2 linked regions of the Trichocoleus sp. FACHB-46 genome follow. The protein of the gene in region 2 interacts with the protein of the main gene of each other region in a pairwise test. Links are inferred from orthologs where the notes say so. Each region holds a gene or a part of one and is shown on either strand. Other genes may lie near its edges.

Region 1 (15,184 bases), on a different replicon or contig from region 2:
CTACTTGGCAGCAAAAGCGGAATCGGCAACAGAGCGATCGCTGGTGGCTGTGGCTGAGACTATCAAGAGCGAAGCAGCCAAGCGCGAACCTGTGGCAACTTATCCCTGCGGCACTCCGATTCGCAAATAAACGTCACTTCTGAGTGAACGTCTTCACTCAAATTAGCTCCCCCTGACTTCGGTGAGGGGGATTTTTGTTGTCAGGGGAAAAGAGCGATCGCCAACTTCGAAAAACTTTGATCAAAATTCCGTAAATTATCCCTTCTAAATAGAACCAGAAACCGCTAATCTCTCCAGGTTGAATCAGCGCAGTGCACTGGCTGATCGCTACCAACTTATTGAACTTCGTACCCCTCCTCAACCTGTGCGTAGTAATTTTGATGAACTGAATTCTCACTCCTTAGACCAGCAGGACAGAGGATTGAGCCGCGTTGCCAAACGTCTAGCCCAAAGTCTAGAAAGAGATACCTTGGTCCAAAAAACGACCGATGAGCTGAAACAGATGCTCCAAGCTGATCGCGTGGTCTTGTACTACTTTTATCAACGATGGAAAGGCCAAGTTACCTTCGAGTCCTTGAGCGCTGAGCAGTTGTCGATTTTGGGATCAACTGGCGCTGATGATTGCTTCAACGACGAGTATGCAGCTTTGTACTTAGATGGACGGGTTCGAGCGATCGCCGACATCGAGACAGAACCCATTCAAGAGTGCCACCGGGATTTTCTGCGGAGTCTCCAGGTGCGGGCCAATCTTGTTGTGCCTGTCCTTACCAGTAAAGGCTTGTGGGGCTTGCTGATCGCGCATCATTGCCAAGCGCCCCATCAGTGGTCTGCAGAAGAAATTAAACGGATGCAGCAAAGCGCCACTCGCTTAGCGACGGCTCCAGCCATTCGGGACACTTAGATGGGCAACGGTTCAGTCAACACTTAAACAAAATCAAGATATAGTTCTGCCCAACTGACCCAAGAACGAAGTATCGTTTTTGGAGGAGCCGTCCTGGTGATAGAAAGAGCTATGTCAGAATCCACGATTGAATCCATTCTTCAAGAAAAGCGCTTATTTCAGCCTGCGGCTGAGTTCTCTCAAAAAGCTCAGATCAAGAGTCTGGAAGACTACCAGCAACTCTACGATCGCGCCAAGGCTGACCCAGAAAAGTTTTGGGCCGAGCTAGCCGAACAAGAGTTGCACTGGTTTCAGAAGTGGGATCAAGTGCTGGATTGGCAGCCACCCTTTGCCAAGTGGTTTGTCGGTGGTAAGATCAACATCTCTTACAACTGCCTCGATCGCCACTTGACCACCTGGCGACGCAACAAAGCGGCTTTGATTTGGGAAGGAGAACCGGGAGATTCGCGGACGCTCACCTATGCCCAACTGCATCGTGAGGTGTGCCAGTTTGCTAATGCCTTGAAGCATTTGGGTGTGGAGAAGGGCGATCGTGTGGGCATCTACATGCCGATGATCCCGGAAGCTGCGATCGCGATGCTAGCTTGTGCGCGGATTGGGGCAGCGCATACGGTCGTGTTTGGCGGCTTTAGTGCTGAGGCGTTGCGCGATCGCTTGGTCGATGGTCAAGTCAAGGTCGTGGTCACAGCCGATGGTGGCTGGCGCAAAGACGCGATCGTGCCGCTGAAAACCCAAGTGGATAAAGCTTTAGCCGATGGTGCGGCTCCTAGTGTCGAGAATGTGCTGGTGGTACGGCGGACGGGACAAGAGATCCCCATGCAACTCGGCGGTCGGGATCATTGGTGGCACGAGTTGCAGCCGCAGATGTCGGCGGATTGTCCTGCTGAACCGATGGATAGCGAAGATTTGCTGTTTGTCCTCTACACCTCAGGTAGTACAGGCAAACCCAAAGGCGTGGTGCACACCACAGGTGGCTACAACCTCTACACCCACATGACAACCAAGTGGATCTTTGATCTGCAAGACACAGATGTGTATTGGTGTACCGCTGATGTAGGTTGGATTACGGGACACAGCTATATTGTCTACGGCCCACTTTCCAACGGTGCGACCACACTAATGTACGAAGGGGCACCCCGCGCCTCGAATCCTGGCTGCTTCTGGGATGTGATTCAAAAGCATGGGGTCAATGTTTTTTACACCGCACCTACGGCCATTCGCGCCTTTATCAAAATGGGCGAAGACATACCGAAAGCGCGAGATCTCTCCTCTCTACGCTTGTTAGGTACCGTAGGCGAACCCATCAACCCTGAAGCTTGGATGTGGTACCACCGTGTGATTGGTGGTGAGCGCTGCCCGATTGTGGATACTTGGTGGCAAACCGAAACTGGGGGCATTATGATTACGCCTCTACCGGGTGCGATCGCCACCAAACCAGGCTCAGCGACCCTGCCTTTCCCTGGCATCTTGGCTGATGTGGTGAATCTAGAAGGAGAATCCGTCGGCACCAACCAAGGCGGCTACTTGGCCGTACGGCATCCTTGGCCCGGAATGATGCGAACGGTGTATGGCGATCCCGATCGCTTCCGCAAAACCTACTGGGAGCACATTCCACCCAAAGATGGCAAATATATCTACTTTGCAGGCGATGGCGCCCGACGCGATGAAGATGGCTACTACTGGGTGATGGGTCGTGTGGATGATGTGATCAACGTAGCAGGGCACCGTCTAGGCACGATGGAAATTGAGTCGGCGTTGGTCTCGCACCCTGCCGTAGCTGAGGCTGCGGTGGTCGGCAAACCCGATGAACTCAAAGGGCAAGACATTGTGGCTTTCGTCACCCTAGAAGGGGGACACACGGGCAGTGATGCTCTGAAAGCAGAACTAAAGCAACACGTGGGCCAAGAAATCGGCGCGATCGCCCGTCCCGGAGATATTCGATTTGCCGATGCCCTCCCCAAGACGCGATCGGGCAAAATTATGCGCCGATTGCTGCGAGATCTCGCCAGTGGCAATGCCGTGTCCGGAGATACTTCCACTTTGGAAGATCGCAACGTCCTAGAGGCTCTCCGCGACGAAGGTTAACTAAACTAACCTCTCCCCAAACCCCTCTCCGACGCGGAAAAGAACTTTAGAATCTAGCTCCCTTCCCTACGAGGGAGGGGACTGGGGTTAGGTTCCTGCTTTAAACCCGCTGGGCAATTACGGCATAAAAGGGATCACCCCCTGCAACGCCAAGCATTTGCAGGAAACTGGGTACTTGCGCCCGCCGAGCGATCGCTTCAGGTGCAGAAAATCCAGGTGCAGATGTGAAGTAACGGTTGACCAGTTCTACTCGGTATTCCTCCGAGCTGTCTCGCCAAGCCTGAATCGCCTTTTGGTAGAACATACGATTCGAAAAACTAACGATCGCAATGCCTCCGGGCTTGAGAACACGATGAATCTCACTGAAGATCGCTTCGGGGTACTGCAAATACTGCACGGAAACGGTATTGAGCACTGCATCAAACGATTGGTCGGGTAGCGGTAGTTTCGGCTCCTGGTTGAGGTCTTGGGTAAAGTAGTGATTCAGGCGTGGATTGCGGGCTAACTCTTCCGCATTGAGTCCATGCCCCTCGACATGAGCAAATTCGATCCCATCTGGTAGATGGGAAACCCAACTGCTCATCAAGTCCAAGATGCGTGTCTGAGGCTTCAACCGTTCGCGATACAAATCAGTGAGCTGCTGGATGAATCCTTCGTCTACGTGAGTGACAAAACGAGGCAATCCATAAAATACTGTGTCTTCGGTGGGGTCTAGCTTGGTGCGATCGCTGGGTTGTAGGGGCATGATGTCAGCGGGAATAGTCTCTACTTCCCAAATTTTAATGAAGAAACTTAACGTGAGACGGTCGCTGACAAAACTTGCTCCGCCACTTGGATTTGAGCCGCACTAAATCCAGCTTCTTGGAGATAGCTCAGAAAGGCGCGATCGCCATAGTTTCCATTTAGCGCCAAGGCTTGCTCGTAAGCTTTGGTCGCTGCTGCGCGATCGCCGCCATCCCAGTTAATGATTGCCAATGCCACCCAAGGGTGAGAATTGTCTGGCTCCAAAGCAGCGGCTCGATGTGCGGCTAAGCTGGCCCAGCCATACTCTCGCAAACGGTGAGTCGCCAAGCTGAGGTTGTAGTAAGGAATTTCGTTATCAGGTTCTAGCCAAGCGGCCCAAGTGTGAGTGAGGACAGCAGAGTTCAAGTCACCCTGCACCAAATAGACGATGCCTAACGCATTCAACGCTGGAACTGACTGAGGATCGCGATACAGCACCTGAAACAGCGATTCCATTGCCGCAGTTTCTTGGCCTGCCAGATGTTGCGTCCATCCTAGGGTAATGCGTCCAGACAAATTGTTGGGTTCTAGTTCTACCGCTTGCTGAAGTGCGGCGATCGCTTCTGAATAACGTGCTTGGGTTCGATAAGCGAGACCTAGTTGACGATATTCGCTTGCCGATGGAGCGGCTGCTACTGATGTTGCTAACCACAAGCTACTGCTAATGACCAACCCAGAAATCAAACTATTTCGCACTATTACCAGCCACAACAATTAAGCAAGTTTTGATGATTTTGGGTCACAAAAACTAAGTAGAAGTAATTTTTTAGCACTTATATTTTAGTGACCTAACTAATGAGCCGCTGCTCCTCCGCCGTGAGTCCATAAAGGTCGTAGACGAATTGGTCGATTTGGCGTTCCAAAGTGTAGATACCCTCCTGCAAATTGTGGCGATATTCAGCAGCTTCGGCTGTGACTAACTGTTGCTGAAGAGATAACAAATGCTGCGCTAGCAAGACTAAATGTTGATTGGGTTGCGTGAATAGTGAGTCGTGAGCAAGGCAAATAGGCAACGATCGCAACTGTTGCGGCCCGATTCGCAAATAGCCTCCTTTGAGGCAGTCTCCCCCATATAAGTTGCGGTAGTAAAAGCTGATTAATTTGCTGTTTAACAGCGCTAAGAGGTAATGCAAATTCAGTGAGGTGAGGATAATCACAGTCGATTTTCCTGCTACGAAATCTCCTGCGACATCCACTACACATTCCAAAACTTGAGTCATGCTAGCCACAATAATTTTGGGTTGGCGAGCTTGCCGTTGTCGCTTGGACGGCAGGTGAGAGTGCTGCGTCGCTGGGATGATGGGATAGCGATAAGCATGGCCCAAATAGCGCAAGCACTTCTGCCCCCAGAGGTCGCAGTAACGGTCAATCGTGCCGCTGTTAATCAGCTTCAAATCGGTCGCTTGGGGGCAAGCTTCATCGGCAATCAAAGACTGCATGGCATAGGCTTCTCCTACGGTTGCGGCTCCCAAAACTTCTGCCACCGTTGAGAGGGGTGGAAACTGGGATTGCAAGCGATCGCACAACTCAGTTTGATGCAAACTAGAACCGAGCCGCCAAGGTTTGCCTGCGGGCATAAAGTAGCGCTGGTAATCCAACCATTGCTGAGTTGAACCAGCGATCGCACTATTAGCGGCTACTTCCATGCGTTCGTATTGCACCTGTGAAGTTAATTCCGGCAGTCGTTTGCAGGCCGTATAAACAATGGGATAAACCGCGACCGGGAAAATTGCCACCCTGGAATAGTCGCGAATGGTCAACAGTTGATTCTGCACGGTTAAAATTTGCCGAGCTTGGGCCGCGTATCTGGCAGAACCCAGTTTATTCGGCACAATCAAACTGGTTAAACCGTGGGGCTTGCAGAGGGCGATCGCCTGCTCAATAAATACGCAGAACAAGTCCCAATTGCCAGCAGCGGCTTGATAATGTTGCGTACAGTAATGCCGCCACTGGGGCAGGTGCTCGGTCATCCACTCCGAGCCAACATAGGGAGGGTTGCCAATCACCACATCAAACCCTCCTGCCTGCATCACCTCCGGAAACTCTTCTTGCCAGTTAAAAGCCTGGTTGGAGTTGATTGGAAATGATGCAGGGGAGCGATCGCCCAATTCCTCGCCAATTATGGCGTTGCCACACTTAAGGTTGTTCTCCAAGTCAATTAGAACTCTTGTTCCCCCCAAGTTTGGGGGGCTAGGGGGGCCAGCTATTTTCAATAAACACCGCCGAGCCTGCTCAACCGCTTGGGCATCAATATCCACCCCATAAATGTGCTCCCCGAGAATCCGCCACCGTTCTGCGATCGCCAGATTCCAAGTGCCATCACTGGCTTGTTGCAGTGGCAGTTCTGCGATCAGTGCTTCGCCTTGTATGTATGCCGTGATGTAGCGATCGCGGTACCAAGCCAACAAGTAAGCGTAAGCTCGCAACAAGAAAATGCCTTCACCGCAGGCTAGGTCGAGAATCCGGAGCTTGCCCAACAATTGTTGAGGCGTTTTAACCGCTAACAGCCGTCCAACTGTGTTTTCCACCATGTAATCCACTACTGCCGTGGGTGTGTAGCAAACCCCAATCGGCAGTGGTGATGCCCTAATGCTGTCCGGGAAAATAGAGTCAGAAGGAACTGGTGGGGGAGGTTTGCGGTTGAGCATGGTGGGCTGTTGCCTGCAAGGTTCGCCGACCGATTTCTTGGCTAATCGCGGTTAAAGATTCATTCAAGCCATTCCGAAACAAGTTGTAGAACAGTCCCTTCGGGGTGCCTGTACCAGGTTCAGCCGTAATGTCTTGCGTCAGCAAAACTTGAGTGACAGGAGCCCCTGGATAGGTAGCAACGGGATCAATTTGCCAATATCCTTGGAGCGTTTTCATATCTCCTTCGAGCAACCGAAAATCAATTCGTTTTTTTGCGGTCTCAATATTCTCAGTGCGGAAGCGCGATCGCCTACTGACCAGAAACACTTGACGCACATCCACTTGCTCCACCACTTTGCGGTTGCCCTGCGCCTCGATCAGACGACTAGAAACCACGTTGGGAAGAAATTTGGACAAATTGGTATAGTCGGTCAACACTGACCAAACTACATCTGGAGAGGCTTTGACCAGAACTTTAGCCACATAGCGACCGCGATCGCCTGTTACTACTACCTTGCCGCTGCGTAACGCCACTCGTTCTGCCACGGGCAGCCGCTCCAGGGGACTATTAAATAGCTCGGCCCTAGCTGCTAAGGGAGATGTAACAGTCAGCAACAGGGCCGTTGTCAGCCCGCCGAACCGCAGCAAAGTTTTAGTTCGTACAGATACCCACCGAGTACGAGCATTCGCTAAAACACGATTTGTAGAGAGGGCAGGCATAGAGCAGAAGGCAATTGGCAATTTGTCTTTGACCATAGCCTGTTAACCCGCTGAATGCCACCAGCACCCCGAAAGTCTTTAGCTTGCCGAATCCAGTGCTAAGCTCAGGGCCAACTGTAGTTCTGGTCGGGGTTTGGCATCCATCGGCAATAGTTCTGGTTCCGCTTGCACCCCTGGGCAATAGCGAGCATAGGTGCAGCGATCGCAGTGCCCGCCAGTTGTAGGTTCCCAGGCTGCATCTGTTCGCAAGCGTAGCGCTAAATCACCAATGGCAGATTCTACTCGTTGCTTATGTTCTGGAGTCACTTCAAAGCTAATGTTCTCGCCTGTGCGGAGATAAATTAAGCTCAAGCGGCGTAGGGTTTGCGGATAAGTTTGCTCTAAAGCCAAGTAGTACAGCCCAATTTGCAGATTCATCTCTGCTGGGTCTAACAGCTTAGTGTCTTTGTTGGATTTGTAGTCGATCAGTTCCAATCCATCCGCTAAATAATCGAGGCGATCGTAGCGTCCTGCCAAAGTAAATTCTAGATTTTCGACTTGGAGCGATCCTTGAATTTTGCCTTCCACAGCTACTGGACGCGCGATCGCAGTTTGGCTAGCCATAAAGCGCTCGTGATAGCGCTGCAACATCACCTGCCCATCTGTCACCTGAGTAGGGCTGAGTCCTTGAGTGTGCTGGCTCCAGCAGTATTCCACCCAATCGAGTCCGGGAATCGGGTCTTGATAGTGCCAATCGCGGTAGATCTGCGCTAAAGCCTCGTGTAGCGCTGTACCGAGAGACGCAGACCCAAAAAAAGCAGCCGTTTTAATCCCTCGTTCGTAGCGGAAATAGTAGGACTGGGCACAGCGATGGTAGGTTTGCAGCTTCGCAGCAGAAAGGTGGTAAGCCATGAATGACAGAAATGCGAGTGAGGATGGAGCGCCTACAGATGATTCTAGGAGGACTCCCCTGCCAGTTGCAGAATTCGTTGCCAATGTTCAGGCGAAACGGGCACCACTGAAAGCCGACTAATCCGCAATAGATCAAAGCCTTCAAAGCTGCTGTCTTGCTTAATTTGCGCCAAAGTCACAGGTTGCGGCAGCGATCGCACGGCTTTCACATCCACCACGGCTCGTTTCGGGTCAGCTAAGGCGGGGTCTGCATAAGGCTCACTCACCACCTCAGCAATGCCCGCTGCGCTGCGCTCGTCGCCTGTGTGGTAAATCAGCGCTAAGTCTCCCGGCTGCATGGTGCGGATGTGCTTCAACGCTAGATTATTGTTCACCCCATCCCAAATCGTGCGGCCATCTCGCTCCAAGTCTGCATAGCTATAAACTGGGGGTTCACTCTTCAACAACCAATAAGCCATCGCGATCGCTTTCCTCTGTTACCAAGTCTGTAAGTTTCTAAAAATGTAACCAATCAGACTTTGTACCACTGGGGATGACAGATTAGGAACATCAAAGCCATTTATTCCCCATACTTGCGATCGTGAGGAGAAACCATTTTATGTACCAAGCCCAGATGTCCCATCGCCCATCGCGCTCTTGGCCATCCCGTTCCTGGCAGCGCTGGACAGCCTTACCAATCGCCCTAGGAATACTGAGCCTCACTTTTGCCAATCCTGTTCTCGCTCAAGAGAGAGCCGCAGAGAGAATGCTAAGAACCCTTACCGTCACTGGCCGTGGCATCGAAACAATTCCTACCACCTTGACTCAAGTTGAGCTAGGCGTAGAAGTGCAAGGCAAAACCGCAGAAGCTGTGCAGCAGGAAGCCGCCAAGCGCTCTTCGGCAGTCGTGGCATTGCTCAAGGCACGCAATGTGGAGAAACTGCAAACTACAGGCATCACCCTCAACCCCAACTACAGTTACGAGAACAACACGCAACGCTTAGTCGGCTACATTGCTACCAATACCGTCAGCTTTCGGGTTGATACACAACGAGCAGGCACCATTATTGATGACGCAGTCAAAGCAGGAGCGACGCGAGTCAACGGTGTGAGTTTTGTGGCTCCAGACCCCGCGATCGCCGCTGCCCAAAAACAAGCGCTACGCGAAGCCACCCAGGATGCCCAACAGCAAGCCAACGCTGTTTTGGAAGCGCTCAACTTCACGGCCCAGGAAATCGTCAGTATCCAGGTCAACGGAGCCAGCACTCCCCCCCCTCGCCCCGTCATGGCCTTCTCTAAATTGCAGCGAGCTGAAATGGCTGATACGCCTGTAGTGGGTGGCGAGCAAGAAATTGATGCCAGCGTCACCCTAGAGATTCGGTATTAAGGGCACCTCTCGTGGGTGACTTCCTAGGGGCTTCTGAGCAGCTGCCCCAACATAAAAGGGCAGGTACAAGACCTGCCCCTACCCATCACAGTTACACACAATCAAAAGCTCAGGTGCAAGACTCTGGCAACTCCGCTAAAACTCGTCATCGCCGCCGTAATTGTTCATAGAACCAGCGTCATTGTCTCGCTTGGAACCTAGCAGTTCTAGGCGATCGACGCGAATTACAGGCTTAGAACGTGTTGCACCTGTATTGCGATCTTGCCAAGACTCAAACTTGAGCGCCCCGCTCACGCCGATCAAGCTGCCTTTACGCACATAGTCAGCCGCTACTTGTGCTGTTTTGCCCCACAACTCCAAATTGAACCAGTCTGGCTGGTCATTATTACGGGTCCGTCGGTCCACTGCTAGGGTCAAATTACAAACTACGCTACCCGATTCAAAAAATTTGACATCTGGATCTCCGCCTACCCGACCGACCAAAGTGACAACGTTAAGACTCATAGGATTATGATTACAACAGTTAGTACAAGCGTACCTATAGTATATCGAATGTTTTCTAGTCGCGATCGCCGCTTCATGGTTGATGACTGGTTTTGAGATCGCGCTCTTTCTAGTAGCTGAACAAGTGGTTCAAAAATTTTAGCGCTTTTACTAATCTTGAGCCTCATGAGCCTCAATTTATCACCCAATAAAGGTTGTAGATTTGTTAGTGAGAGCACAAATAGTCGTTAAGATAAAAGTTATCAAGATCAGATAAATTCAAAATTCATCCTGATTTCAGCCTCCACTCCTAGGAATGTGACTAAAGATTCGTCAAACTTAGCGTAATTAATGGGATTTACAGTTAACCTGAATCTAACTAGACTCAGGATAAAAAACGTAATAAAATCCACCTCGGCTACATTGTATTCAGGCGCAGCAGCATTTCGTTTAGGGGCGTAGAAACTAGTGGGTCTTTTCAGTCGTTTTTCCTTATCTCGGGACATGGGTATCGACCTCGGTACCGCGAACACACTAGTTTATGTATCAGGTAAAGGCATCGTTCTCCAAGAACCTTCGGTGGTGGCGATTGACCAAGATGACCGGATTCCTTTGGCGGTCGGAGAAGATGCCAAAAAAATGCTGGGACGGACCCCTGGGAATGTAGTTGCTCTGCGTCCCCTGCGGGATGGTGTGATTGCCGACTTCGACACCGCAGAACTGATGTTGAAGCATTTTATTCGGCGGGTGCATGAAGGCCGCACGCTGGTTTCACCCCGGATCGTCATTGGCATTCCTAGTGGGGTTACAGGGGTAGAACGTCGGGCGGTCATGGAAGCAGCTTCTCAAGCGGGTGCCCGTGAAGTTTACCTGATTGATGAGCCAGTTGCCGCCGCGATCGGAGCGGGACTGCCTGTGGCAGAACCTACCGGTAACATGATTATCGATATTGGTGGCGGCACCACTGAAGTCGCAGTTTTAAGCTTACAAGGAACAGTTCTGAGTGAATCTGTTCGAGTCGCGGGTGATGAGCTGAGTGAATCAATCACTCAGTACATGAAGAAAGTTCATAACTTGGTAATTGGGGAACGCACAGCGGAGGAAATTAAGATCCGCATCGGTTCCGCTTACCCCACCAACGAAGTTGATGAAGCCATGATGGAAGTTCGGGGTCTGCATTTACTCTCTGGATTGCCTCGCACCGTTACGATCAAGGGGCCAGAAATTCGCGAAAGTATGTCTGAGCCTCTATTAGTGATTGTTGAGGCTGTTAAGCGTACCTTAGAGCGCACTCCCCCTGAACTGGCAGCGGATATTATTGACCGCGGGATCATGTTGGCTGGAGGAGGTGCCCTATTAAAAGGCATTGATACCCTGATTAGTCACGAAACTGGCATTGTAGTTCACGTTGCTGCCGATCCCCTGAGCTGTGTTGTATTAGGCACAGGTCGGGTGTTAGAGAACTTCAAGCAGCTAGAACGAGTATTCAGCGGTCGCTCTCGCCATATGTAACAACATCAAATTGATGTGTTTCAGGGCTGGCGATCGCCTAAGTCCGGTGGCCTTAGACGATCGCGCACTTCCCTAGTTTGGAGAGCGGTATTGCTCTGCCTTAGTCTACTTGGGTCTCCTGGGATTGAGTTCTTCAGGCCCTAGACTCAATTTGAGCAACCCCCTAGGCCCAGCGTTGCCCTGCAAATCTTACGAGGCCCTTAAATCTGCTATCACTGCTGGGCGATCGCATTTGTTAGCCTTCCTTTGCCTTAAGCACTAACCTGCCTTCAGCCAAGGAAACCATTTCAGCAAGCTAAGGATTCCTAGAAAGTAAGTTCAAACCAAGATAGTTTAGATTGCATGTATACACTGCGTCGCTGGTGGGATCGATATGGCGTAAGAATGTTGCTGGTGGGTCTTACCCTCAGTACAGCTTGGGTAGTGCGAGAAACCCAGGGAGCGGCAATTCTAGAAGTTTATCAAGGTCTGACTCGCCCTTTCCAAGGCGCTCCGAACCCCGAAGAGCAAATTGCCAACGCGCGGGTTCTAGAACTCCAGCAGCGCTTAGTGGAGCTAGAAAGCCAAAATCAAAAGCTTCAAGATTTACTCGGTTATGCCTCTGCTACACCTCAAAAGGGAATTGCTGCTCCGGTAATTGGGCGTAGCGCCGACCATTGGTGGCAACAAGTTACCTTGGGTCGGGGTAGCAAAGATGGCCTACAGGTAGGTCATGTGGTCGCTGGGCCTGGAGGCTTGGTCGGGCGGATTGTCAGCAGCACTCCTCATACTAGTCGCGTTCTGCTCATTAGTGATCCCACTAGCCGAGTCGGCGTGGTTGTAAGTCGCAGCCGCTACACGGGTTTCATGCGAGGCCAAGCAGGTAACCGAGCAGTGATGGAATTCTTTGATAAAGTTCCAGATGTGCGGCGTGGCGATGTGATTTCTACTTCCACATTCAGTCAGCTTTTTCCATCCGGTATGCCAGTGGGGCGAGTTGAGTCAGTCAACCTGAATAAAAGCCCTGCGCCTGAAGCAGTGATTGAGCTATCTGCCCCTATCAGTTACTTGGAATGGGTAATCGTTTATCCTACCCAAGCCGAACTTCAAAATTCTACGCCCGCAACTCCAAAGTCGAATATCCCATGAGGAATGATTCCTTCAAAAACCTGCTGAAAGGTTCTGCTTATCATCGCTCGCTTTTAAATTGGACTGTAACAGTCGTCTCTGTGCTTTTATGCCTACTGGCTCTGCCTCTACGCTTTCCAGGTCTGGAACTAGCAGGCATTGGTCCTAATTGGCTGCTAATCTGGGTCGTGGCTTGGAGCGTTAAGCGGACTGTGTTTCAAGGAGCGATCGCTGGATTAGTCTTAGGGCTCCTGCAAGATGGTATGACGGCTCCTCATCCCACTCATGTTTTAAGTTTGATAGTAGTGGGTGTGTTAACGGCTCGTCTACAGAAGCAGCGATACATCGAAGAAGACTTTATCTCTGTGGCACTGATTGTTTTTGGTATGGCTGTCTTAGCAGAAACTGTGATTGCCATTCAATTTAGTCTGCAAAAGTTTGATGGCGCATCGGTTCAAGCCATGCGGACACTGGCCGAAATCTGGACATACCACCAGCGCACTGCTTTGAGTTCAGCAATTTTGAGTAGTCTTTGGGCTCCCGTCGTTTACTTCCCTCTCAACCGCTGGTGGGAGCATATGGGTCTGCTAGAACAACCTTAAACCTACAATTCTCAGCTTGTATGATTTCAGGCTTGGACTAGATGGTAGCAAGTTACGACATGCTGCACTGCAGATACGAGATCGCTGAGGATACAGGTGGGTTGCAATCGCTCTACATAACGTCTGCTGCGAATCCCACAAGTCAAGGCGATCGTGGGAATCTTTAACGCTTGTCCAGCCAAAATATCGGCCTCGGTATCTCCAATCATCCAGGATGACTGAGCCAAGTCACCGCGCAACCCTTGCTCCAGCGCAGCTTTAACTAACAACTGAGTTTTGTAGTCAGCGTAGTTTTGGTAAGCCGCTTGGTCGTTATCAGCGCCATAAATACCGCTAAACAAATCTGCCAAACCATATTCTTGCAAGATCTGAGTCGCTTGCTGTTGGCATCGTAGCGTCACTAAAACCAGCCTAATACCTTTTGTATGCAGTAATTTGAGTGCCCAGCGCACTCCCGGCTGCAGCCGATCCTTTTGAAGCAGGGTCGGCTGATTTACGATTTGGCCAACTCGCTGTAAAAACACATCAATTTGTGATTGCTGAACGAGTCCAGAGCGCATTGCGATCTCTACATCTGGCACGCGATCTTGTTTCATCTGCCAGAACTGTTCTTTACTGAGTAGCTGAATGGGTAAGGTAGTTCCTTGAGCTTGGTAAGTCGCTTGAGTGTCGGCGAGTCCTAGTTGATAGGTACTGTAGTAGCGCTCTGAAACATCAATAATGGGACCATCAAAGTCGCAAAATACTGTCAGCCCTGATGAAGATGGAACGGAAAGCCCTGTTTGACTCCGATATAACTCGTAGAGATGCAAACTTGCGGGTACAACACCTGTCATAAAGGTTACCTGAGGGCTACAAGCCGATACACTTCTTCACTTTAGTTGATTAAAACATAAGTTGTCATGCCTTTTAGGCTGCTTCTGCTATCAAAAAATTTTATACATCGAATAACAAGACAACGAAAGGTTAGCAAAATTAACCTTCGTCTATTTTTGTTGATACGCGCAATTATTTTGTATCCTACTATACTTTTCGTCAATGAGCTGAGTTTTCAATTTAGGGCGATCGCGTTTCCTATCAGCTCAGGTATAGCTTTTCGACCTTAATCACCTTGTTATCTACTAAATAATTCAGGTACCTCAAGCTAAAACCATAAGCCCAATCAACAAAACTTCCTCAGCTATTTAGCCAAGGAAGTATGCCATCAAAATAGAGTTAGTCAAGTAGGTGCTGTGTGGCCCTATGTAGTTACGCAGATTAATCCAGTCTATTGAACAGCGGGTACGAGAGGCAGATCAGACGCTTGTTCTAGATTACTCATATTATCTAAGTTCACCTTACCCTGCGTCAGGAAACGGAATGTCTCCTGGTAAAGACTTTGCCAGAAACGATTACTCATATTCTGGCTTACCTCAGTAGGGTCCACCATTGGGTGAGGCACTAAGTCTTGAGCTGGGTATAGGTAAGAGTAATGCCCTTGGTGATTACCACCGATTTCCTGAAAGAAAGTTTGGTTCGTCTCCACATCAGCCGCATCCTCGTTCTCAGTCAGCACTAAGAAGGTGGGGATATTTTGTAAGGTACGAGTTTGCTTGGAGTTCAGGACAAAGGAGCTGCCAAAGCGATCGGCTGCCGTTAGCGCTCCCACAGGGAATTGCAGATTAGGGTCCCAACCTAGTTCTTTGATATCCAGCGGACCTGCCATATTCACATACTGCCGATGTTCTTCTCCATCAACTTTGAGGAGAGGAGCATAAGCCACAACGCGATCGATGCGATCGGGACGAGTCGCAGCAAGACCTAGAGCGACAGCACCCCCAACTGACAAACCCACCGTATAAACTGGGCCTGGGAGCGCATCCAATTCAGCCAATCGAGCTTTTGCTTCGCTCAGGTAATCGAGGTGAGAGGAGATAAAGTAGCGCTCAAAGTCAGGATCATCTGGCCGAGTAATAGCTTGCATAATATCTAGCAGGCGAGGCTCAATGGCTAGCAGCCTTGCTAGTAAAGCGATACGTTGGGTTGCACTGGGGCGGCGATCGCTGGGGTTAGCCGATAGATTAGCAAAATAGTTTTGTAAAACGGGGTCTTGCTGAACTTTCCGGC
Region 2 (15,490 bases):
GATTGCCACGATTGGTGAGGGCATCACAGCTTTGCAGCCGAGTGGAGGATTTTGTGCTGAACTCGCCACCGCGGCAACCGTTCTGTTGGCATCTCGTGCTGGTTTGCCTGTCTCTACTTCTCATGCCCTGGTTGGGGGAGTGGTCGGCGTTGGTTTAGTGAAAAGCTGGCAAGCCGTGAAATTCGCCACCTTGCGGGAGATTGGTCTTGCCTGGTTAGTTACTATTCCGATTGCAGCGGTGCTGTCAGCCCTAATCTTTGCTGGCATTCGCCTGCTGTGGTTATAAAAGCGATCGCTTCAGTGCAACCGATCCGGCTGACCAAAACATGAGATTGGCCGTAATCAAAACGCTGCTCCTGCGGCCCAGGCTACAGTTGATTAATAACCTATCTGCGTACTTGCTCACCTAACCACTGAAGATAGGCTGGGGAACCTGCCACGATCGGCAAGGCAATAATTTCTGGCACGTCGTAGGAATGCACTTCCTGAACCTTAGCGACCAAAGCTGCAAATTGCGCTAAATCTGTTTTGATGAAAAGTTGCCATTCTTGGTCTTTGTGGACTTGCCCCTGCCAGGTGTAAATCGAGTGAATAGGGGTGAAACTAACACAGGCTGCTAGCTTCGCTGTAATCAAAGTTTCTGCGATCGCCTCTGCTTCGGCTTGGGAGGTGGCTGTCACTAAAACAACTCCATAGCCATCGGTCGCCTCTAGTTCCATACTTGACCTCCCACTCAACTTCTGATTTAACTTTCGATTTGACTTGAGGCAGACGTAGCCCGCTGCGTTTCTACTTTAGACTGAGCGGACATCAATGAGCTGAGCGCTGCTTCAGGCGCTTTTCGGTCATGGTTAGAAAGATTTTGCTGTGGTGGATTTGGGCGGGGTTTGTCGTTTATACCATCCGCTTGGCCCCGCTCGATCAACCTGATACTTGGGCGATCGCCCGCAAGTTGCTCACCCTCCGCTGGGCAGACTTGAATACTTATCTTGTGGTGATCTTCTGGCTCATGGGAGTGTGGCCCATGATCTACGCCTGCCTGATGTTTGCCGACGGTCGGAGGCAATCGATCCCGGCGTGGCCTTACTTTCTCGGCTCCAATGGGACAGGGGTGCTGTGTTTGCTGCCCTACTTAGGGTTGCGGCAGCCGAATCAAGAGTTTTCTGGGCCTAAAGATGCCTGGCTACGAACGTTAGATTCTCGCTCTATGGGAATTGGTTTAACGGTTTGCGCGATCGCTTTGATTGCCTATGCGCTGCTAGTAGGAGATTGGGGAAACTTTGTACAGGAATGGCAAACGAGGTCTTTTGTTCACTTGATCGCCATTGATTTTTGCCTAATGTGCCTGATCTTTCCGCTCTCGACCTTGTTGAACGATGACATGGCGCGTCGGGGTCTGCATAGCCCACAGCTTTTTTGGCTAGCTGCTCTGGTACCTTTGTTTGGGCCTTTGCTCTACCTCTGTCTGCGGCCTCCCCTGCCAGAATTAGACCTGACTTCGTCGCCTCTCGCACCACCAACCGCAGACGTTACTTACGACTCAACTCACGGCTGATTCTTGGCCCCCAATCCAGAGGCGCACAAGAGATAAGCTCAGAATGATCAAGAACAGGACTAGCCCAATTGTGCAGGCGTAGCTCATCTCTAAGTCTTGAAAGGCTTGCTCGTAGAGGTAATACACAATTGTTTTAGAGCTATTGCGGGGTCCTCCTTGGGTCATGATGTAAATTTCTTCAAAGACCTTAGTTGCTGAGATTGAAGAAATCACTGCCACGAGAAACAAGTAGGGCTGCATTAGGGGAACCGTGATATCCCAATGTTTTTTGATGCCATCGGAGCCATCGATCGCGGCGGCTTCATACAAGTCTGCCGGAATCGATTGCAGACCCGCCAGATAAATCACCATGTAGTAGCCCAGCCCTTTCCAAATCGTCACTGCCATGACGCTAAACAGGGCAAATCGAGGACTGGTTAACCAAGGAATGCCTTCTGCCATCCCCAACGCCTTGAGAAATTGATTCAGCAGGCCATTGTCGGCGTATAGCCAACGCCAAGCAATCCCAGCCACGACCATCGAGATGACAACAGGCGTGTAGAAAGCCACCCGAAACCAGCGAATGCCGCGCAGCTTTTGGTTGACTAAAATTGCCAAACCGAGAGGTGCTATGACTAAAATTGGCACTACGCATACTAAGTAAAGCACTGTATTGCGAAGCGTTTGCCAAAACACCGGATCAGCCCAGAGACGCTCTAGGTTGCTGAATCCAGCCCATTGAGGAGTTTGGGTGAGGTCGTACTCGAAGCGGGTAAAACTGAGGTAAAACGCCTGTAGAGCAGGCCAAAAAACTGTTAGAGCCAAGACAATCAGCGCTGGCAACAGAAATAAATAGGGAGTGAGCTGTTGTCTGAGAAAGACGCCATCTTTAGAAACTAATTTCTGCATTGCGGCTCAGAGGATGCGGCGAGAGAAATGGGAAGGACAAGAACGGTGCTTCGACTTTCATTATCGGTTCTGCTTGTCACTGCCAATCAAGGTTGAGCCCGAAAACTGTTGGTAATGTTGGTGCGAATTCTTTGTAGCTCTGCTTGGCTGACATCCCGACTGCTGACCAGGACTAAGACGCGATCGCCCAACTCGGAGCAAATCATGAACACCGAAATATTTAACTTGGAGTTGACATCGCCGTAAGTCAGGGTGCCGTCTGAGGCAACGCGCACAAAGCGCTGAGCTAGCAAAAATTGTCGGGTTCTACTCAAACAAGCGGTTTGGGTAGTCACTCTTGAGGGCAACCATTCCGACCAAGCTCCTCCTAGCCCACCTGCGGTTCCGGGAGCAGCCCAGAACAGATTTATATTGCTTCCTAACAAAGCTGCGATCGCCCAACTCGCTCGTAAAGATGCAGTGCAGGCAAGAGAAATGTACGACTTGAGCGATCGTTGAGTCCAGCGAATTAGTAAATTATGTCTCAGACTAAGCGAAGTCATCAATTTGTGGTTGATTATTTTGTGAAAGGCTTAATGCTTAGGTGCTTCTGCCATAGAGGCCAATGCAGCAGTTGGAGTACTAGCCGCAACCCAGCGACTAGCGATTGGCATCCGCCATCCAGTACCAAAAGCGCGATCGGTAATCTTGATCCCCGGAGGAGCTTGGCGGCGCTTGAACTCAGACCGCGTCACCATTTTGACCACGCGATCGACCACGGCAGCATCATGACCAGCCGCCACGATCGCATCGGGAGGCTGGTGCTCATGAATAAAGCGATCGAGAATGTCGTCGAGAATGTCGTAGGGCGGTAAAGAATCTTGGTCTACTTGCCCTGGCTTGAGTTCGGCGCTGGGTGGTTTGGTGAGAATGTGAGTCGGAATTAGTTCAGATTTTGGATTTTGGATTTTGGACGTGAGACTAGAAAATTGATGAGCTTCACAAGGAGAGTTGAGCCATTCACAGAGAGCGTAAACGCAGGTTTTGGGCACATCTGCGATCGCGGCCAATCCACCGTTCATATCGCCGTAAAGGGTGCAGTAGCCCACCGCCATTTCGGATTTGTTGCCCGTCGAGAGCAGCAGATGACCGAATTTATTGGCGATCGCCATCAACAAGTTGCCCCGAATCCGAGACTGGATGTTTTCTTCGGCAATGCCAGGATCAGTGCCAGCAAACAAGTCTGCTAATCCTTGATCGTAATCCTGCATTAAATTTCCGATCGGCAGTGTATGAGTTTTGATCCCCAGTTTTTCGGCTAAATCTAAGGCATCCGTAATGGAGTGCTCGGAACTATGGGGTGAGGGCATCAGCACACCAAAAACATTTTCTGGCCCCAATGCTTCTGCTGCGATCGCCGCTACTAAAGAGGAGTCAATGCCACCGCTCAGACCCAATACCACCTGCGAAAAGCCACACTTGCGGGCATAGTCTTGAACCCCTAGAACGAGAGCGGACCAAATTTCTGCCATTTCAGAACTGGAGTGAGGAGCGATCGCCGCAAGAGAAGCGTCTACCGCTCTTAAATCTTGCTGTTCTGGGTCATACTTCAGTAACACTAGGTCACTAGAGAATGCCTGACCCTGGGCAATGAGCTCTCCTTGGCGATTCAGCACAAAACTGTTGCCATCAAAAATCAAGTCATCATTGCCACCGACTTGATTGACATAAATAATCGGCTGCTGATAGCGAGTGGCGCTATGTTGCAACATGGCTTGGCGGATTTTGCGTTTGCCGACGCTGTAGGGGGAAGCAGAGAGGTTAATGGTGAAAGCTACGCCTGTTTGGGCTAAATCGGCGATCGGGTTGGTCGTGTAGCTGCGCTTGCCCCAAAATTCTTCATCGTTCCAGAGGTCTTCGCAAATAGTCACGCCCACATGCAGGGAGTCCAGGTGAAAGTGATTGATTTGGCGACCTGGCTCAAAGTAGCGGTCCTCATCAAACACGTCATAAGTAGGTAACAGTCGTTTGTGAAAAATCTGGCGTACCTGTTGCTGCTCTAAAAGCGCGGTGCTATTGAATAACGGTTTGCCACCTTCTTCGAGCGATCGCTCATTCCACTCCACTGTCCCCACTAAAGCGGCTAATCCGGGTGGTAGATCCTGGGCTAACTGTCGCAACACTCGCTGCATCGCTTCTAGAAAGCTGGGATCTAACAGCAAGTCACGAGGCGGGTAGCCACACAACGAGAGTTCTGGGGTCAGGAGTAAACGTGCACCTTGGGCTGCTGCTTGTTGGGCCGCTGCCAGAATCCGCTGAGCGTTCCCGGTCAAATCGCCAATGGTGGGATTAAGTTGAGCGATCGCAATTTTCATCTACAGATTGCTGAAATCTTTTGGAGCTGAGCTGTTTTCAGTTTAGATGAGTTGTCAGATTAGTTCTGGTTCAGGGTAATCAGATCGAGGTGTAACTTGGTTTCAGCTTATCCGCGCTACAGTTGCGATGTATATAGTGCGGTATTTGGTTCGCTTCTCCCCAAATAGGCAATGGAACTCAACCGTTTGCTCTACGAAAAATCAGTTCCTGACAAAGGTCATTTGATTATTCCATTTGTCTTTGGCATGGTGGACAAAGCTTACATCTACTCCTATAGCCTACTAGCGGAGGTCGGACACAAAAGCGAATTCCACCAAGCAGAAAATCCAGCTCAGATGTACTCTAGTCACCTAGAGGAAATTATTCGCATTGCTCAAGAGCATTTAGCCGAAAACTCTCTGTATGAAAGCAGCCTAGAGAGCTTTAAGCATCGCTATACCTACTGCCATAACTTGATTATTGTCTCTGAAATGGCAGGTAAATATTTCTACGATCACTATCCCCCCAACCGACTCAACAACATCGCTGCCCCCAGAATCTTTTCTAGTGAATCTGAGTGCATCAGCTGGGTGAAACAAGGTTTAGACCAGTCTCGATCCACACCCAAACCAGAACTTACAACAGAAATTGTAGAGCCTGGTTTGTCACCACCTGATTAATATTTGGTAGAGCTGAATTTAGAGCAAGTTTAGCGGATCGACATCAACGGTCATGCTGACGTTGGGTGGGCAGAGCGATCGCAACTCATTCCAGTCGGGCAACTCCACTGCTCGATCCAGCGGCAACTTCAGCAGCACCTGCCAACGATACCGCCGCGCTACCCGCAAGATACTGGCTGGCGCTGGCCCCAGTAATTCATAGCCTGACTCTGCTTGTTGAGGCGCGAGCACCGCAGCAATGCGTTTGGCTGTTTTCTGGACCGCTAGTGGGTCAGGACTGCTAAATTTCAGCAGTACCAGTCGATTGTGAGGCGGAAATCGTAAGGTTTGTCGTTGCAGTAACTCGGCGCTGACAAATGGCTCGTATTCGTGGCGTTGCACCGCCTCAACTACAAAATGTTCTGGCGAATAGGTTTGAATAATCACTTGTCCGGGTTCATCGCCTCGGCCTGCGCGACCTGCGACTTGGGTCAGAGTCTGAAAAGCCCGCTCACTGGCCCGAAAGTCTGGCAGGTGCAATAAGCCGTCTGCTGCGATCACGCCAACTAGAGTCACTTGAGGCAGGTCAATGCCTTTAGTCAGCATCTGTGTGCCCACCAACAAATCTGCGTCTCCTTGGGCAAACTGCGTTAATAAAGCTCGGTGCGATCCTTTGGTGCGGGTGGTATCGCTATCAAACCGCAGACAGCGCAGGTCAGGTAAGTGCTTTGCCAGTTCTTGCGTGACTCGTTGGGTGCCGCTGCCGAAGAATTTGAGATAAGGGGAGCTACATTCCGGGCATTGAGGCGGATGGATAGCAGTATGGTTGCAGTAGTGGCACCGCAGCAGTTGAGTCGCCTCAGCGTGGGTGTGATGGTAAGACAAGGAGACGTCACAGTTGGGGCAATCCACCACATAGCCGCAACTGCGGCAGGAAACAAAGGTGCTGTGCCCTCGGCGGTGGATAAACAGAATTCCCTGTTGGCCTCGTTCTCGAAGTCGTTCTAGGGCTACCTGCAAAGCGCGACTGAAAATGGTGCGGTTCCCCTGCTGAAATTCCTGCCGCATATCAACGACTTCAATCGGTGGCAGAGGCCGCGATCGCACGCGACTAGGCAAAGACAAGTAATGCGGTGCGGGCGGGTTAACGTCTTGTTTAGCTTTGGCACTGACCCAAGTTTCAATCGAAGGAGTGGCGGAACCTAAGATCAAAGGGCAGTTGACTAACTCGGCTCGCCATTGAGCCACAGTGCGCGCATGGTAGCAGGGAGCAGGTTGGTCTTGCTTAAAGCTGGAGTCGTGTTCCTCATCTAAAATAATCAGGCCGAGCTGCGGCAATGGCGCAAACACCGCCGATCGCGTCCCAATTACCACTTGGGGGCTACCGCTAAGCATTTGCCGCCAAGTATCGTACCGCTCCCCCTCCGAGAGGGCGCTGTGGTAAACACAAACCTTGCTGCCAAACCTAGCGCGGAAGCGATCGGTGAGCTGAGGCGTTAAACCAATTTCTGGCACCAACACTAACGCTGACTGACCATGTTGCAGGACGGGGGCGATCGCCTGGAGATAAACCTCGGTCTTACCAGAACCCGTCACTCCGTGCAGTAATACCTGGGCAAAGCCAGAGAGTGAAGTGATGGTCGCAAGCGCTTGAGCTTGATCGGGGGTGAGGTCTTTGGGTTGGTCGGGCGCGATCGCTACCCCTGCTTCAGCCCGTAAAATTTCGCGCGGCTGAATAACAATGCAACCTTTTTTAGCTAAGGTTTGCACCGTACCAGAACTAGTCCGACAAAGCTGGAGGAGATCACTGAGCCACAGATCCCCTCCTTCTCGCTGAAGGGCTTGAATAATTTCTTGTTGGCGTGGGCTCAGGCTGCCTTCCAGATGGCTAGCCGCCACTAAAGTAACCGCTTGACGTAGCTTCGGACGCACTGTGGCAGGAGGTTCCAGGTAACTCTCGATCCAGCCTTGCTTCAGCAGTTCTCGCAGTCCCCGATCGGCACCCGAAATTTTTTGCTGGAGATACTGCCAAGTGTAGCTACCCTGCTTTTGAGCTTGGAGCCTACTTAAAACTTGCTGCGCGACTGAACTTAATTCGCTGGGATCAAGTCCACCTAAAGCTTTTAGCTCAATCAGGCGGACTCGTCGTTGCGATCGCCCTAATAAACCAGGAGGCAGGGCTACCCGAATCACTGCCATCAGCGAAGTGCAGTAGTAGTCAGCAACTTGGTTCAGTAGAGTCCAATAGGTAGCTGGAAAGAACCCTGTGCTGACCACCTCTTCCACCTCTCTAACCTGGGTTGGAGGTAGATCTGGAGGCAGCTGAGCTAAAAGGTGAATTGCGATCGCACCGACTTGTTGAGCCCCAAACGGCACTGTCAGAATATCCCCCGGCTGCACCGTCAAATCAGGCGGCAAGGCATAAGTGAAAAGCCCTTGGGCTCCAGGGCAGTCTACTAAAACTTCAACCCAGGAAAAGGTGGCAAAACGGTAAGAGTCATTGATCCCAGACTCAGCCAATAGGGGAGTAGCAAGACTAAGACTGGAATCAAACATACGAGAACGCATCCCAACTGCAAAGGCCCGAGACGACCCGTAAAATCGCTCTGTCTCATTTTCGCCTAACTTCCTCGATCCAGAAGGAAGGAGCCAGCCTGAGTTTGTCCTAAATTCTTTGCTTAAGCGGCAAATCAAAAGATTTAACGCTCAAAACTATAAAGCTAATTGCTGAGTTCGTATTAATCAACTGGTAGATAAAATTAATATTAAATAAGAAAGATTTTCTGCGATTCAGACTTCAATCTAAGGAGCATAGGGCATTTCTCCCCAACGGTAGAGAAGGATGTTTTTGTCAATATGAGATCCTGTTGTTACAGAAAAGTTGATCAATCCAACTTTAAAACTAAAAAAGTTAAATGATTTTATCGCACCTACTGGATATTCTTTTGAGTACTAGTACTTTTTCTAACTAGTCACTACGGATATCAGTACCCCGCTTGACAGAACAGGGTGCTTCCAGAGACTGCGAAATAAGGGTTTGCGAGTTGATTTCCCCATCAGCTTCAGAAGACCTAGGTTGACTTTTTAACACTCGTACTAGAGAAGAAAGTGCTGAAAATTATTTTTGGCCAACTTTATTCTCAAAGTACCTAATATTCCAACTGGAGCAATTTGTCTCTGGTAATTTACGTACCCTATTTCAAAACTGGAATCAAATATCACTTATATGGTTGTTCTTGGATTCAGTCTGAGTGAATGAAGCGCTTTAGCCGCCTTAAAAGCTTAAATCTTAGCCCCAAAGAGAACACTGCTAAGCCAAGTGCTACCTCGTTATATGTATCCACCCAATAGCCTCTCTAACCCAGACACCCAGTTAGATTTTGATATGCGCTTTTCTGAGTTTGACCCTGCCAATACCTTACAAATCGAAACAGAACCTGATTTCACAAGTGTGACGACTTTTGAGGAGGCTGATTTAGCTGGAGGTGAAGTAGAGCCAGGTGTAGCCGATTTAGTCACACCCGACGCTCTAGATTTAGGGGATAGCAGCCTCTTAGAGTTGGAAGATCCAGATACCACGGTACAAATCGCGACTAGGCTGTCAGGTTATAACAAAACTGTATCGGATGACGCTGTAGGTGCCTTCTTCAAGGAGATGGCTCGCTACCCGCTACTCAAAGCCAACGAAGAAATCGAGTTGGCGCGGCGAGTCCAGTATCTCGTTGAAATCGACGAACTGCATGAACGCCTCAAAACTGAATTAGACCGTCATCCCAGCAAAGCAGACTTAGCGGCAGCTCTGGAATTGACAGAACGGCAGCTCGAACACCGTCTCTATCAGAGCCGTGTAGCCAAGCGCAAAATGATTCGCTCGAACTTGCGATTGGTGGTCTCGATCGCCAAACGATATTTGAATCGGGGCGTGCCTTTTCTAGATCTGATTCAAGAAGGGGCTTTGGGTCTGAACCGCGCTACTGAAAAGTTTGACCCCGATAAGGGATATAAGTTTTCTACCTATGCGTACTGGTGGATTCGCCAGGGGATCACTCGGACGATCGCCAATGATGCTCGGACGATTCGTCTCCCGGTGCATGTGGTGGAGAAGCTAAATAAGCTGAAAAAAGTCCACCGTGATCTGAAGCGGGAACTGGGTCGTAACCCTAGTGAAGAAGAAGTAGCAGAAGCTTTAGAAGTCTCACCTCGGCAACTCCGGGAGCTGCAACAGGTACGGCGGCGCTCGCTCTCCCTCAATCATCGCGTCGGTAAAGGCGAAGACACAGAGCTGATGGATCTGCTAGAAGATGGCAACACCCAATCGCCAGAAGCGCAGATCAGTGAAGTGATGATGAGCCAAGATATCTGGGAAGTGTTGGCCGATGTGCTGACACAGAGAGAGAAGGATATTATCTCTCTACGCTATGGCTTGGCCACCGGAGAACCTTGCACCCTGGAAGAAGTTGGTGGTTTATTTAACCTTTCACGAGAACGGGTGCGCCAAATTCAAAGCAAAGCGATGCGCAAACTCCGTCGTCCGCAAGTGGCGGCACGATTGAAAGGTTGGCTGAAATAGACCTAACCCCTAGCGCCTTCCCTGGCAGGGAAGGGGAAGAAGATTGTAGGCTAGAGCGAGGGCTGTTTGGCATTGCCCTTGACGTGTCTATCCTGTTGTCTTTATGGCCTTGTCTACTGCTTGTGTGGTGCGTCCTGCGATCGCCGCCGATGTTCCGACTATTTTTGCCTTAATTCAAGCCTTGGCGGAGTACGAGAAACTATCTGATGAGGTGGTAGGTAGTCCAGCAACTTTAGAGTCGCATCTATTTGGCGATCGCCCTTATGCCGAAGCACTGGTGGCAGAAGTGGCGGCTCAAGGTGTGGGGTTTGCGCTGTTTTTTCACAACTATTCCACCTTTTTGACTCAGCCAGGAATTTATCTGGAAGATTTGTTTGTGCTGCCAGAGTACCGAGGTCAAGGAATTGGCAAAGCGTTGCTGACGTACCTAGCTCAACTCGCAGTCACTCGAAATTGTGGTCGACTAGAGTGGAGCGTTTTGGATTGGAATGCCCCAGCGATCGCGTTTTATGAACGGATGGGAGCCGATGTTTTACCCGATTGGCGTACTTGTCGAGTCACGGGTCAGTCACTGGCAAATTTGGCCGCGATCGCTCCTGCTATAACTCAACTCAGTTAAGCGCAACAAGTTTTGGCACCTGCCATTACAAATTCTGGGAAATTGTTAAAAAGGATACGATTTTTCTTGCTCTGAACCGTCTTGTCCTGTAGAAATTTCTTTTAGATAGAATAGTAAACCCAAAGCTTGGAGACACGACGCTATGACAATTTGGGTAAACGAACAAATTGATCCCTCTGGCATCCTCTACTCTTGCATCGCTTCTTGCAGTGAAGATCACGCCAAGGATTGCCATGAGTCGTTTGAGAGCAACCTCACCGAAACCCAAAAAAAAGCAGGTTGGGTTGCTACGATGCGAACGGTCAATTCTTGGGATGAAGTTCCTGCGAGTGCTTTAAAGCTGGACTAACGGCCTCAAGGATTTGTATGAAATAACGCAGATGTCTCACAACTAGCGCACTCTGCGAAAAACTGTTTGCCACTTTTGCGAATTTTTGCTTTGGCATTGCAAGCAGGGCAAACTGCCTTAATTGACGTATTGCCGCTACATTCAGTGCACTTCAAGTAATAGCCATATTTGCCATACTCGACTGACAAGTGGGAGCTGTGGCAATGTTGGCAGCTTTGAGCCTGAGAAGCCACGACCTCTTTAGGTTGTGGCGACAAACGAAGTTTTGGTATGGAGGTAGCTGCTTGAGTGGGCGAAGCAAGCTGAGAAATTTTGAGCTTTGGCGTTTCTACTAAAGGTGGTTCAGAAACGGGTTGACCTAAAGGCCGATGGTGCTGAACTAAGAAGTCAGCTATCTTAGACAGTTCTTCGTCATTGAACCAGTAGCCTGCATCTTTAAGATTGAGGCTAAACAGGCTGTTGGCTTTTCGATATTTTTCAACGATTGCCTGTACTCGCTCTACAACTTGATCAGCCTTAGAAATCTCTTCTAAAGTTATTCCTTCAGAGCGCTTGATCATGCCAGAGTCAGAAATTGCAACGAGAACATCTAGGCCCATGCCACCAAAGTAAGTTTGTAACCCTAAAATTTTTCCTCGTAGTCTATCTGCATGGTCATTCAGGTATTTCTTCAGAAAGTCTGCTTGTCTACGAGCTTGCTGAATAGGAGATGGCATTCCTTGAGGAGTGCCGTTGAACCAACGAATCCATTCGCCATGTTGATTCACTTCGACTTGCTCTGAAACACTTTTACTTTCAATAATTACGACTCCATGTCGGTGCAGGATCAAATGGTCAATTTGAGCCGCATCATTGTCCTGCTCTAAACGCAACCCGTTAAACACATAAAGCTTTTGCTCATCGCTAAAGGCGCGGCGTAGGTAGAATGCCATTTGCTCCTCGGCTGTACGCCCTGCCTTAGCAAACTTATTTTGGGAGACAAAAGCATCCAATTCTTTGACAATCATTGGCTATCCTGCATGATTTTGAAGCTCAACTCGTTGGGTGATCGCTTGTCCCAATCTTTTAAGGCGATCGCTCATCTTAAAAAAAGTTTTCCCAGAACGGCTCTGGCTCTACAATCAAGGAAAATTCTTCATCCCCGAACCCACCGTGACTTACTGTCTGGGAATCCTGACTAAATTTGGTTTGGTCATGGCTGCGGACTCGCGCACCAATGCTGGCGTTGACTACATCTCCACCTACCAAAAACTGTTTGACCTGTCTCAGCCCGGAGAGCGGATTCTGCTGCTCTGCACCTCAGGGAATTTGTCGGTGACGCAAGGCGCTTTAACCCTGCTGCGGCAAGACCTCCAGTCTGGGGCAGAAGTGAATCTTCATACCTTGCCCAACTTCTATGAGATTGCCCGTTACATCGGCGAAAAGCTGCGCCAAATTCAGGAGCAAGACCGCTCTTGGTTGCAGCAAGATGGCATTGATGCCACCTGTACCGTGATTCTCGGCGGACAGATCAAAGGGCAAGAGCCAGAGCTGTATATGATTTACAGTCAGGGCAACTGCATCCACGCCACTAAAGACACCCCATTTTTGCAAATCGGCGAAACTAAATATGGCAAGCCGATTCTCGATCGCACCTTGACCTTTGAGACGCCTCTAGAAGCAGCGGCTAAATGTGCCTTGCTATCGATTGACTCCACCATGAAATCCAATATCTCGGTGGGGCCGCCGATCAGCTTGGTCATGTATGAAATTAATAGCTTCCGGATCAAGCATGAACTGCGGCTCCGGATTGGCGCACCTTACTTAGCTCAAATTCGCAGACATTGGGAAGCCTGTTTGCGTCAAGCCTTTGAATGTATGCCAGAGATTGAGTGGGAGCACGCCCTGCAAGACTCAAACGAAGATATCCCTATCGACTAAAAGCTGTTAAGCATTCGTGGCAAATTGGGATAGCCCAAAGTCTGTGCGGGCTTGAATCGATAGGTGGTATTTCAGGCTAGATTGCACTGCACCCGCTCGATTCAACGTCCCAGAAATGGGAGCTGCGTAAGCTGGAGCTGCACTGGCAACCAAGGCAATATGATGATCGGCTACGGCTAAACCTTGGGTGGGATCGTAGCCACGCCAGCCTGCTCCAGGGAGATATACTTCTGCCCAAGCATGGAGATGTCTCTCGGTAGCTTGGTGATCGCCCGCTTCGTAGCCGCTGACAAACCGCGCCGCCAACCCCATCGCCCGACAAGCTTCCATAAACAACACGGTCAAATCGCGGCAGGAGCCTAAGCGTTGCGCCCAGGTGATCCCTGGTGCTAGGGGTTCGCCAAATTCTCGAATCGTATGTTTACAGGTTTGGTGAATGCGTTGACTCAGCTCGGAGAGAAACGCGATCGCATCTCCTCCAGTCGCTTGATGGATCTCCTGGGCCAATTTCACGGCGACGGGATCAAGGCTGGTGGAGTAATGCAGCGTTTGCCCGCTTAGGTAGGGTTTGAGCTGTGTATGGAGGGAGGCAGGATAATCAATCGGCAACTTCAGCGCCCAAGCCTCCATCAAATAGTCGAAAGGGTTGCTGCGGAGGGTTTCAACTTGCGACAACACTTGAATCTGCAAGCGATCGGTCAACTCTTGCTGGAACCACAGCTTAACCACCGCATTGCCATCTAAATCCGTGATCTGCGAGATGCCCAGTGGTTTGGGATCAACCACCAGCGAGAAGGACTGCAAGGATTGGCTGGCATCACAGCGGGGACGCAGCCTGACCAAGTGCGGAGCCAGCGTCACAGGCTGACTGTAGCTGTAGGTAGTGGTGTGGGCGATTTGGTAATGCAAGGAAAGTCAGGAGGAGTGAGGGGCCAATGCTTATACCGGATTGACGGCGACAAAGGTAGAAAAGACTTTTTCGCCAATGTCATTCAGTTGTCGCTGAATTTTATCTAAAAACTCATGTAACCCTGCTTCAATGATGTCGTCAATCGTCAGGTAGCCGAGTTCAGATCGTAACCGTCCCACTGCCCGCTCAGTCGGATTGCTCCAGGTTCCGGTTGGGGTGCCCGTAATGCGATGCAGCGATCGCTCCGCTTGCAGGATGCAAAACTGAATCGACCGGGGAAATTCGCGATCGAGAATCAGAAACTCCGCTACGGCAGTGGGGTTGATTCGGTGCCGCTGCCGCTTACGGTACATTTCATAAGCGCTCGCTGATCTGAGCAACGCCATCCATTGCAACTCATCCAAGGTGGTGCCCACATCTTTGGCGGAGGGGAGCAAGATGAAGTACTTCACATCCAGAATCCGCGCTGTTTTGTCAGCTCTTTCTAACAAGCGACCAATCTGCCCAAAGTGCCAACCTTCGCCGTGGGTCATCGTGGCATCCATGATGCCTGCGAATAAGTGACTAGACATTTTTACCTCAGTAAAGAAGTCCTGCCACTCTGGCAGCGAATCTGTCTCAGCCGCCTCTTTCACCATAAAGTAGAAGGCATTCAGCTGCTGCCACATCTCGGAGGAGATCACCTCACGCACAGAACGGGCATTCTCGCGCGCTGCTGACAGACAAGAGAGGATGGAATTAGGATAGTGGCGATCGAAGGTGAGAAACCGCATCACATTCTCTGCGGTCGCCTCACCATAGCGTTGTTGAAACAAAGGCAAATCACCTGTGGTCAGGATTAGAGGTTCCCATTGCTGAGTTACCCCAGGGGGAGAATCTAGCAATAAATTCAGATTCACTTCAATAAAACGAGCAACATTTTCGGCTCGTTCCACATAGCGATTCAGCCAATAAATTGAATCTGCAACTCGACTGAGCATCACTTTTATCTCCTTACTTGCAGACCACCCAAGTATCTTTGCTACCGCCGCCCTGCGAGGAGTTGACGACGAGAGAGCCTTTTCGCAACGCCACCCTGGTTAAACCGCCAGGACTGACATAAATGTTTTTGCCGTAGAGAATGTAGGGGCGCAGATCGACGTGGCAACCTTCGATTTGCTCTTCCATCAAGGTAGGCACTCGGGAGAGACAAAGGGTGGGCTGAGCGATGTAATTGCGGGGGCTAGCCTTAATTTTCTCGGCAAAGGCTTCCCGCTCTGCTGCCGAGGCTTGGGAACCAATCAACATGCCATATCCCCCCGACTCATTCGCAGCTTTGACCACTAGTTTGTCCAGGTTAGCCAAAACGTGGCTTTGTTGTTGGGGTTCCCAGCACAGATAAGTCGGCACGTTGGCGAGAATGGGGTCTTCGCCCAAGTAGTAACGGATAATCTGCGGCACATAGGCGTAGATGACTTTATCGTCAGCCACGCCTGTCCCTAGCGCATTAGCTAGCCCCACTCGCCCAGAGCGGTACACTTCCATCAGTCCGGGAACACCGAGCAACGAGTCTGAGCGGAAGGCTTGGGGATCAATAAAATCATCATCAATGCGGCGGTAGATTACATCCACGCGCTGCAACCCTTTGGTGGTCCGCATTTGTAGATAGCCATCCGCCACGACTAGATCTCGCCCTTCCACCAGTTG

The links.
Region 1: the proteins of priA (region 2) and H6F72_RS05370 interact in binary tests that used the Escherichia coli proteins (3 or more experiments, as listed by UniProt). The link is inferred for Trichocoleus sp. FACHB-46 from one-to-one orthologs.

What each region holds. Positions count from the first base shown.
Region 1 is NZ_JACJOD010000008.1:128,019-143,202, reverse strand. Bases 8,195-11,008 are described here. They hold H6F72_RS05370 (single-stranded DNA-binding protein), read right to left. Parts: upstream 9,879-11,008; coding sequence 9,510-9,878; downstream 8,195-9,509. Other genes in these bases: H6F72_RS05365 (rod shape-determining protein), read left to right, coding at 10,362-11,008; H6F72_RS05375 (SIMPL domain-containing protein), read left to right, coding at 8,607-9,374; H6F72_RS05380 (EVE domain-containing protein), read right to left, coding at 8,195-8,466. In the rest of the region: speY (deoxyhypusine synthase), read left to right, coding at 1-130; H6F72_RS05415 (GAF domain-containing protein), read left to right, coding at 299-901; acs (acetate--CoA ligase), read left to right, coding at 1,013-2,986; H6F72_RS05405 (class I SAM-dependent methyltransferase), read right to left, coding at 3,087-3,731; H6F72_RS05400 (tetratricopeptide repeat protein), read right to left, coding at 3,779-4,465; H6F72_RS05395 (TaqI-like C-terminal specificity domain-containing protein), read right to left, coding at 4,558-6,417; H6F72_RS05390 (SRPBCC family protein), read right to left, coding at 6,380-7,153; H6F72_RS05385 (PD-(D/E)XK nuclease family protein), read right to left, coding at 7,196-8,008; more of H6F72_RS05380, read right to left, coding at 8,053-8,194; more of H6F72_RS05365, read left to right, coding at 11,009-11,369; rod shape-determining protein MreC, read left to right, coding at 11,712-12,497; rod shape-determining protein MreD, read left to right, coding at 12,494-13,078; H6F72_RS05350 (HAD family hydrolase), read right to left, coding at 13,105-13,914; H6F72_RS05345 (carboxylesterase), read right to left, coding at 14,346-15,184. UniProt on the Escherichia coli protein: Plays an important role in DNA replication, recombination and repair. Binds to ssDNA and to an array of partner proteins to recruit them to their sites of action during DNA metabolism. Acts as a sliding platform that migrates on DNA via reptation.
Region 2 is NZ_JACJOD010000014.1:242,845-258,334, reverse strand. What follows is about bases 5,241-8,360. They hold priA (primosomal protein N'), read right to left. Parts: upstream 8,005-8,360; coding sequence 5,476-8,004; downstream 5,241-5,475. Other genes in these bases: H6F72_RS11470 (hypothetical protein), read left to right, coding at 5,241-5,457. In the rest of the region: H6F72_RS11500 (inorganic phosphate transporter), read left to right, coding at 1-286; divalent-cation tolerance protein CutA, read right to left, coding at 387-719; H6F72_RS11490 (DUF2834 domain-containing protein), read left to right, coding at 848-1,555; H6F72_RS11485 (carbohydrate ABC transporter permease), read right to left, coding at 1,541-2,443; H6F72_RS11480 (hypothetical protein), read right to left, coding at 2,530-2,985; H6F72_RS11475 (NAD+ synthase), read right to left, coding at 3,016-4,797; more of H6F72_RS11470, read left to right, coding at 4,969-5,240; H6F72_RS11460 (RNA polymerase sigma factor, RpoD/SigA family), read left to right, coding at 8,771-10,006; H6F72_RS11455 (GNAT family N-acetyltransferase), read left to right, coding at 10,110-10,625; H6F72_RS11450 (glycogen debranching protein), read left to right, coding at 10,768-10,974; H6F72_RS11445 (nuclease-related domain-containing protein), read right to left, coding at 10,980-11,981; H6F72_RS11440 (peptidase), read left to right, coding at 12,019-12,894; H6F72_RS11435 (transglutaminase family protein), read right to left, coding at 12,901-13,803; H6F72_RS11430 (alpha-E domain-containing protein), read right to left, coding at 13,834-14,784; H6F72_RS11425 (circularly permuted type 2 ATP-grasp protein), read right to left, coding at 14,798-15,490.